One region of the Bacteroides sp. OM05-10AA genome, then DNA from elsewhere that is predicted to be linked to it. Evidence: riboswitches for the same ligand, from Rfam matches in the RefSeq annotation. Region 1 holds a riboswitch; the other holds the start of a gene.
The links. A riboswitch is a leader RNA that binds a small molecule or an ion and turns the genes downstream of it on or off. The one in region 1 is predicted to bind cobalamin.
Positions count from the first base shown of each region.

Region 2: it holds a riboswitch for cobalamin, as region 1 does, so the genes downstream of both, DXB58_RS12345 (TonB-dependent receptor) here and nrdD (anaerobic ribonucleoside-triphosphate reductase) in region 1, are expected to answer to the same signal.

Region 1 covers NZ_QSUR01000003.1:237,470-241,649, reverse strand. Annotated here, with positions in the region: gene DXB58_RS03640 (OmpA family protein) at 177-1,313, opposite strand; cobalamin riboswitch at 1,745-1,966, shown strand; gene nrdD (anaerobic ribonucleoside-triphosphate reductase) at 2,096-4,180, shown strand, end outside; gene nrdG (anaerobic ribonucleoside-triphosphate reductase activating protein) at 4,173-4,180, shown strand, end outside.
Region 2 covers NZ_QSUR01000013.1:124,387-128,566, forward strand. Annotated here, with positions in the region: gene DXB58_RS12340 (putative transporter) at 1-1,011, shown strand, start outside; cobalamin riboswitch at 1,144-1,362, shown strand; gene DXB58_RS12345 (TonB-dependent receptor) at 1,499-3,562, shown strand; gene DXB58_RS12350 (DUF5074 domain-containing protein) at 3,559-4,180, shown strand, end outside.

The DNA.
Region 1 (4,180 bases):
GCACACTCAACACAGAACGCGCATGAACAATACCTGCAAAAATAACCATTTTATGTAATGTACAAAGAAATCTGTTTACTAAACTTTCAGAGTATTCAAAAAATACAACCCAAGATATGCAACAAAGGCTGCCTTTTGGGGCAGCCTTCATTATTCTATTTCTGTAATATATCAGTTTAATCTTCAATAGTACATATACTTACACGGTTCCAATCCGGTTCAGTAAACATATCGCCTACACCCTGACCTTCAGCAGTGATACGAGATGCACTGATTTTATATTTGTTGACCAAGATCGTTTTTACAGCTTCTGCACGTGCTGCGGCAATTCTGGCATTCACTTCAACACTACCTTCCGGAGAAGCGTATCCCTTAATAACCACTTTAGAATCAGCATATTTCTTCAGGTAAGAAGCTACACGTTCCACATTAGGAAGTTGTGAAGCGTCAACTGACGATTTACCTTGTCTGAAAGTAATGATAGATTCGGGTACACGGGCGGTTTTCACTACAGTCTCCACCGGAACCACTTTTGTGCGGCATGCTTCAAGTTCTTCCTGCAATCCGTTGATACGTTGGTTTGCATTGCTGATCTCACCATCTTTGTTGTTTACATCTGCACGAAGTGCATTGATTGAAGAGTTCAGTCCGTCAATTTCGGCTTGATTATATACTCTCACTTTGGCAAAATGATGTGTTCCGTTACTTGTCTTAAAGTGATATGTCAATCCGGCTGTCAACTCAAAACCTGCGTTATTAGCATTGAAACGGCTCTTCGTTTCAGGATAAGTACCTTGCATATCATACACAATGGCAGGTTTGATTCCCAATGTCCATGCTTTACTTTCACCCAAGTTGAAATTGAAATTCAATCCCAAACGAGTAGACCAGGAGTTCTGATCGCCATCGCCATTCACATAATAATGTAACCAACCCATTCCGGCAACAGCTTCCACTTCAAACAAACGAGGTTCGCCCGTGTAACTTGCAAATAGATTCATCAAATTGACTTTACCCAATACACTGACATCCGAAGCATCGAAAGCCGTTTTACTGGAAGTGGTATTGATATATCCCATCCCTTGGAATCCCAAACCGAAGATAGGAGTTAATTGCTTTGAGACTCCCACTCCAAAAGTGGGACGCATACCTTTAAAGAAAGCACTGTGAGTAAGGGGAGTGACTCCACCGGCATTTACTCCGACAGACCAATTATCTGTAAGTTTGGTACCTTCTACAACTGATTGGGCATTTGCTACTGTAAAGCCACCCAATATAAAAGCTAATAAAATAATAGATTTTCTCATATTCATAAGTTTTTAAATGTAATGTTTTATCTCCTAAATCATTAGAAATGTATTGTTTGTTCATGTCTAACTTTCTAGTTCATTTTTTAATTCGTTATTCACTTTAAACAACATATCGTATCAAATATTAGTTCGCAAGCCATAAGCCCTATTAACATCTATTATGCTTTCGAAAAATCTAAAATATGGAAACATCAATGCAAACGCCTCATTCCCTGAAGAGAAAGGGATCCCAACATCGCTGACCATAATGCATCTTGTTTCATTATTCTACACTTTCATTCATCCATCAGGCAGGAAATACATAAACCGGACTCTACTAAAATACGAAGAATAGAACATAAACGGAAAGTTATCAGGTTGTTAATGCTATATATCGTTCTGATAAAGAGCGAATATTTTTCTTCCTTTTCAATTGGAATCTTGATTTAATTTCTAACTTTGCCGCCAACATCGGTTTCCGAAATGGCATTATCACCAGACGGAATTAAAAGGGAATCCAGTGAAAATCCGGAACTATCCCCGTAGCTGTAAGTTTTATCTCTCTCATAAAAAAGAGAAATGTTATGGCATTCATTTGCCACTGATTCATGAAACGGATCGGGAAGGCGCCACAACAAAAACAAGTCAGAAGACCTGCCGATAAAATTTCCGTTATTCCAGGCTTTCGGGTGAAAGGCAATAGAACGAATCGTACAGGTCCATTTTATTACAAGTCTCCAGAAATTGTCGTGCATGAATAACTATGTAGGCACTAAATCTATTTTGTTAATTCTTAAAATATAGGTATGATTAGTTCGGAGATATTCATTATCAAAAGAGACGGGAAAAAAGAAGCTTTTTCCCTCGACAAAATCAAAAATGCCATATCCAAGGCATTTTTATCAGTAGGTAGTTTTGCTACGCAAGATGTGATAACCAATGTGTTAAGCCGTGTCAGTATCAGTGACGGAACAAACGTAGAGGAAATCCAAAACCAGGTGGAAGTCGCCTTGATGGCAGAACATTATTACAGCGTGGCCAAAGCGTATATGCTGTATCGTCAAAAACATTTGGAAGACCGTGAAGTCAGAGACAAACTTAAATTCCTCATGGATTATTGCGATGCTTCCAACCCTGCCAGCGGTAGTAAGTACGATGCCAACGCCAATGTGGAAAACAAGAATATCGCCACGCTGATAGGAGAACTGCCCAAATCCAATTTCATCCGCCTCAACCGCCGCCTGCTGACAGACCGTTTGAGAGATATGTATGGTAAAGAGGCTTCCGACCGTTATTTGGAACTCCTGAATCATCACTTCATCTACAAAAATGATGAAACCAATCTGGCGAACTACTGTGCCAGTATTACCATGTATCCCTGGCTGATAGCAGGAACAACAGCAGTAGGAGGCAATTCTACCGCCCCGACCAATCTGAAATCCTTCTGCGGAGGATTTATCAACATGGTATTTATCGTATCCAGTATGCTAAGCGGCGCATGTGCCACTCCTGAATTCCTGATGTACATGAACTATTTCATCGGTTTGGAATACGGGCAGGATTATTATAAACACCCTGATAAACTGGCAGACTTGTCTCTGAAACAAAGATCGATCGATAAAATCATCACAGACTGTTTCGAGCAAATCGTATATTCCATCAACCAGCCTACGGGTGCCCGCAATTTCCAGGCAGTTTTCTGGAATGTGGCTTATTATGACAAGTATTATTTCAATAGCCTTTTCGAGCACTTTGTTTTCCCCGACGGAAGCAAACCCGACTGGGATTCGCTTAGCTGGTTGCAGAAGCGTTTTATGAAATGGTTTAATAAGGAGCGTACACGCACCGTTCTGACATTCCCTGTAGAGACAATGGCACTCCTGACCAAAGACGGCGATGTACTGGATAAGGAATATGGCGACTTCACCGCTGAAATGTATGCCGAAGGACATTCATTCTTCACCTATATGAGTGACAATGCCGACTCTTTGAGTAGCTGCTGCCGTCTGCGTAATGAAATACAGGACAATGGCTTTAGCTATACATTGGGAGCCGGAGGAGTCTCTACCGGTTCGAAGAGCGTGTTGACCATCAATCTGAACCGTTGTATACAGCATGCTGTAAAATCAGGTATTCTCTACCCTTTCTTCCTGGAAGAAGTAGTAGACTTGGTTCACAAAGTACAGCTTGCCTATAATGAGAACCTGAAATTATTGCAGGCAAAGGGTATGTTGCCTTTGTTTGATGCAGGCTATATCAATATGAGCCGCCAATATCTGACTATCGGTGTGAACGGACTGGTGGAAGCAGCCCAATTTATGGGAATCGACATCAACGACAATCCGAAATACGAGGCTTTTGTGCAGGAGATTCTCGGCATGATTGAGAAATACAATAAGAAATATCGTACCAAAGAAGTACTTTTCAACTGCGAAATGATTCCTGCCGAAAATGTGGGTGTGAAACACGCGAAATGGGACAAGGAAGCCGGATTCCAGACTTACCGCGAATGTTACAACAGCTATTTCTATATTGTAGAAGACAAATCACTGAACATTGTCGATAAATTCCGCCTGCACGGGCATCGTTATATCGAGCATCTGACGGGTGGTTCGGCTTTGCACATGAATCTGGAAGAGCATCTTAGCAAAGAGCAATACCGGCAGTTGCTTCGTGTTGCCGCTACCGAAGGTTGCAACTACTTCACATTCAATATTCCGAATACAGTATGTAACAAATGCCATCATATCGACAAACGTTATCTGCATGAATGTCCCGAATGTCACAGCGAGAATGTGGATTATCTGACCCGCGTCATCGGATATATGAAACGTATCAGCAATTTCTCCCAAGCACGGCAAAAGGAGGCCGATTTAAGATATTATGCTTCG
Region 2 (4,180 bases), on a different contig from region 1:
GTAAACGGTATCAAGATTAAAGAACTCCGCCCGTTACTGAACCGTAAATTTGTCATTTCCCGCATCAAACACCGCGAAGGTGGAGAAACCGAATTGGTTAATTCCGAGACAACCCTACATGTAGGGGATATCATATTAGTGATCTCTACCCCGATTGACGTGGAAGCAATCACTGTATTCTTCGGAAAGGAAATCAAAATGGAATGGGAACAACTGAACAAAGAGCTCATTTCACGCCGTATCCTGATTACTAAACCGGAATTGAACGGGAAAACGCTTTCACAACTCAAAATCAGAAATAACTTCGGAGCAAACATCACCCGCGTCAATCGTTCGGGAGTAGACTTGGTAGCCTCTCCACAATTACAGTTACAAATGGGAGACCGTGTCACCATTGTAGGTTCCGAACTGGCTGTTGCCCATGCAGAGAAAGTACTTGGCAACTCCATGAAACGCTTAAATCATCCGAACCTGATTCCTATCTTTATAGGTATCGCTTTAGGATGTATTCTGGGAAGTCTTCCTTTCGCATTTCCCGGAATTCCACAACCTGTGAAACTAGGATTGGCAGGCGGTCCGCTCATCGTTTCTATCCTGATTAGCCGTTTCGGTCCGAAATACAAGCTGATTACTTATACCACCATGAGTGCCAACCTGATGCTTCGTGAAATCGGTATTTCCATCTTCCTCGCCTGCGTAGGTTTGGGAGCAGGCGAAGGCTTTGTAGACACAGTCATTCATGGCGGAGGATATGTATGGGTAGGCTACGGAGTCATTATAACCATCCTGCCACTTCTGATTACAGGATTGATAGGACGGTATTATTGCAAGCTGAATTATTTCACGCTTATCGGGGTTCTGGCTGGTTCTACTACCAATCCGCCGGCATTGGCTTACTCCAATGACCTGACCTCCTGTGATGCACCTGCCGTTGGTTACGCTACGGTATATCCGCTCACCATGTTTCTGCGAGTATTGACGGCACAAATATTGATTCTGTCGTTGGGATAACATATTAATATATCCTTTTTCCATCCAATTGATTATTAACAAATGGGGAAAACAGAATCAGATGCCGGAATATTTGTTATTGGTCAGTGGGATATTTTTTTAGAATAAAACAAACTAATTAATAAAAACTTTCTAACTTTGTGCCGTTAAGGTTTCCTTGAACAACTTTCACGTTGTTAAGGAATGAAAAGGGAATGCCGTGTAAACCGGCAACAGAACCTGCTGCTGTAAATCTCCGCTCCTTGTAATCAGAGAGCAAAATTGCAACACGAAAGTCACTGGATAGTTTATCTGGGAAGGCGTTGCAAAATGGGATGAGTCAGAAGACCTGCCTTGATGCTCTGATTTACACCTGCGGGATTTCGGGTAGTAGTCAAATAGAAAATAAGCAATTATCTTTTATTTGGTATAATAGCTATATGTCCGTTTGTGTAGATTGAATTCAGATCTGAACAAACGGATTTTTTATACCTATAAAATAAAAGACATGCTTTCTATTCAAGTCCATTCATACCATAAGCATTGTATCCATTTACGGTGGATATTATGTTTGATTCTATCTTTATTTACCACATTACCGGCCATTTCCCAGTCCAGGGTTCGGCATCAGACTTCTCTGTCTGATACACTTCTCAAACTCAAAGAAGTTACTATCTACAGCAACCGGATGCAAAAAAAGATGTCTCCTGTACAGATTCTGTCCGGCAAAGAACTGGAGAAGCTCAATGTTTACTCCGTTGCTGATGCTTTGCGCTACTTTTCCGGAGTACAGATAAAAGATTACGGAGGTATTGGAGGACTAAAAACCGTCAATATACGAAGTATGGGCAGTCATCATGTCGGAGTATTTTATGATGGTATTGAATTAGGAAATGCGCAAAATGGAGTCGTCGATCTAGGCCGGTTTTCATTAGATAATATGGAAGTCATTTCACTGTATAATGGTCAAAAAAGTGCCATCTTCCAACCTGCCAAAGATTATAGTTCCGCAAGTGCCATATATATGCAGACACGAAAGCCCATATTCAAAGGGGAAAAGAAAAACAATCTGAACATCGGGGTGAAAGGCGGTTCATTCTCCACCATCAATCCGTCACTACTTTGGGAACACCGTTTCAACGAACGAATAAGCAGTTCCATCAGTACGGAGTATATGTATACATCAGGACGATATAAATTCACATACGCCAAGAAAGATGGTTACGACACAACAGCTGTTCGTCAAAATGGAGACGTAAGAATGTTACGTTTGGAGAATGCATTCTTCGGAAAAGTCCCCAAAGGAGAATGGAAAGCCAAAGCATACCTATACAACTCGGAACGGGGATACCCCGGAGCTGCGGTAAGAGAAGAACCGGGTAAGTTTCGCCATCAGGACCGGCAATGGGATACCAATCTGTTTGTGCAAGGATCTTTTCAAAACTATTTTAAGCCTTGGTACAGTCTGCTAGCCAACGGAAAATATGCTTATGACTATCTCCACTATTTATCCGATCCCAGACTGGATGTCACCACCATGTATGTAGACAATCACTACCGACAGCAAGAAATCTATGCTTCGGCCGCCCATTTATTCACCATCTATCCCTGGTGGAGTATGTCATTATCCAACGATTTTCAATGGAATACATTACGGGCCGATCTCATAGATTTTGTCTATCCAACCCGTAATACAATCCTGACTTCTGCTGCCACGTCCTTTGACTTCAACCGCCTCATGTTGCAGGCGAGCCTGTTATATACTCATGTCGACGACAATACACGTACCAAAGGAGCCAATGCAGGCACCAAAAACAAATACACTCCGTCTGTCATAGCCACCTGGCAACCATTGACCAAGCTCCCTCTGAATGTACGGGCCTTTTATAAGAAAGTCTTTCGCATGCCGACTCTCAATGATTTGTATTATACTTTTATAGGCAATAAGGACTTAAAACCAGAATATACCACTCAATACGATGTGGGTATCACTTTCTCTCACACCTGGAATAACCATTGGCTGAAAAGCCTGGACTTACAAATAGATGGTTACTATAATGAAGTAGATGATAAAATCATTGCCATGCCTACCTCCAACCAGTTCCGTTGGACTATGATTAATCTCGGACATGTGGAAATTCGGGGATTAGACGCAGCCATACGAGGAGAATGGGGCTTCGGAAAGGTGGAACTTAGCACTCTCTTCAATTACACCTATCAAAAGGCACAGGATTTTACCGATCCTACCAGTGAATGGTATGGAGGCCAGATTCCTTATATACCTTGGCATGGAGGTTCCATCATCCTCAATGGAAGTTACCAAACATGGTCCTGTAACTATAGTTTCATTTATACAGGTGAACGTTATGAAGCAGTCGCCAATATCCCGGAGAACTACGCACAGCCCTGGTATACCCACGATTTTTCCCTATCTAAAACTTTTCAATGGGGGAAAACGGGAATACGTGTAACGGCAGAAATTAATAATATCTTCAATCAGCAATATGATGTAGTGCAATGCTATCCTATGCCCGGTACAAGTTTTAAAATCAAATTAAACGTCATGTTATGAGAATATCTGTTCTATCCATCATTATCTGTTTTGTTCTTCTGTCGACTTCTTGTCGCGAAGATGAACGCATTATTCCGTCAACTCCCAACCAAGTTACCCCCGGAGTAAGCGGTACCTCTGTCAAAGGTTTCTTTCTACTCAATGAAGGAAATATGGGAAGCAACAAGGCTACCCTTGATTACTTTGATTACGAAACCGGTATCTATCATAAGAATATCTATGCGGAACGGAACCCGGGAGTCGTACAAGAATTGGGGGATGTGGGAAATGATATCCAAATCTATGGAAATAAGTTATATGCCATCATCAACTGTTCTCATTTCGTAGAAGTGATGAATGTAGAAACAGCAAAACACATCACGCAAATTTCCATACCTAATTGCCGTTATATCGTCTTTAAAGATAAATATGCATACGTCAGTTCGTATGCAGGCCCTGTCAAAATAGATCCTAACGCCAGACTGGGGTATGTAGCACGTGTTGACACTACCACACTGACTGTCAAGGATACCTGTGTGGTCGGCTACCAGCCGGAAGAAATGGTGATTGTGGGCAACAAACTCTATGTAGCCAACTCCGGCGGATATCGCGTACCTAATTATGACCGTACGGTATCCG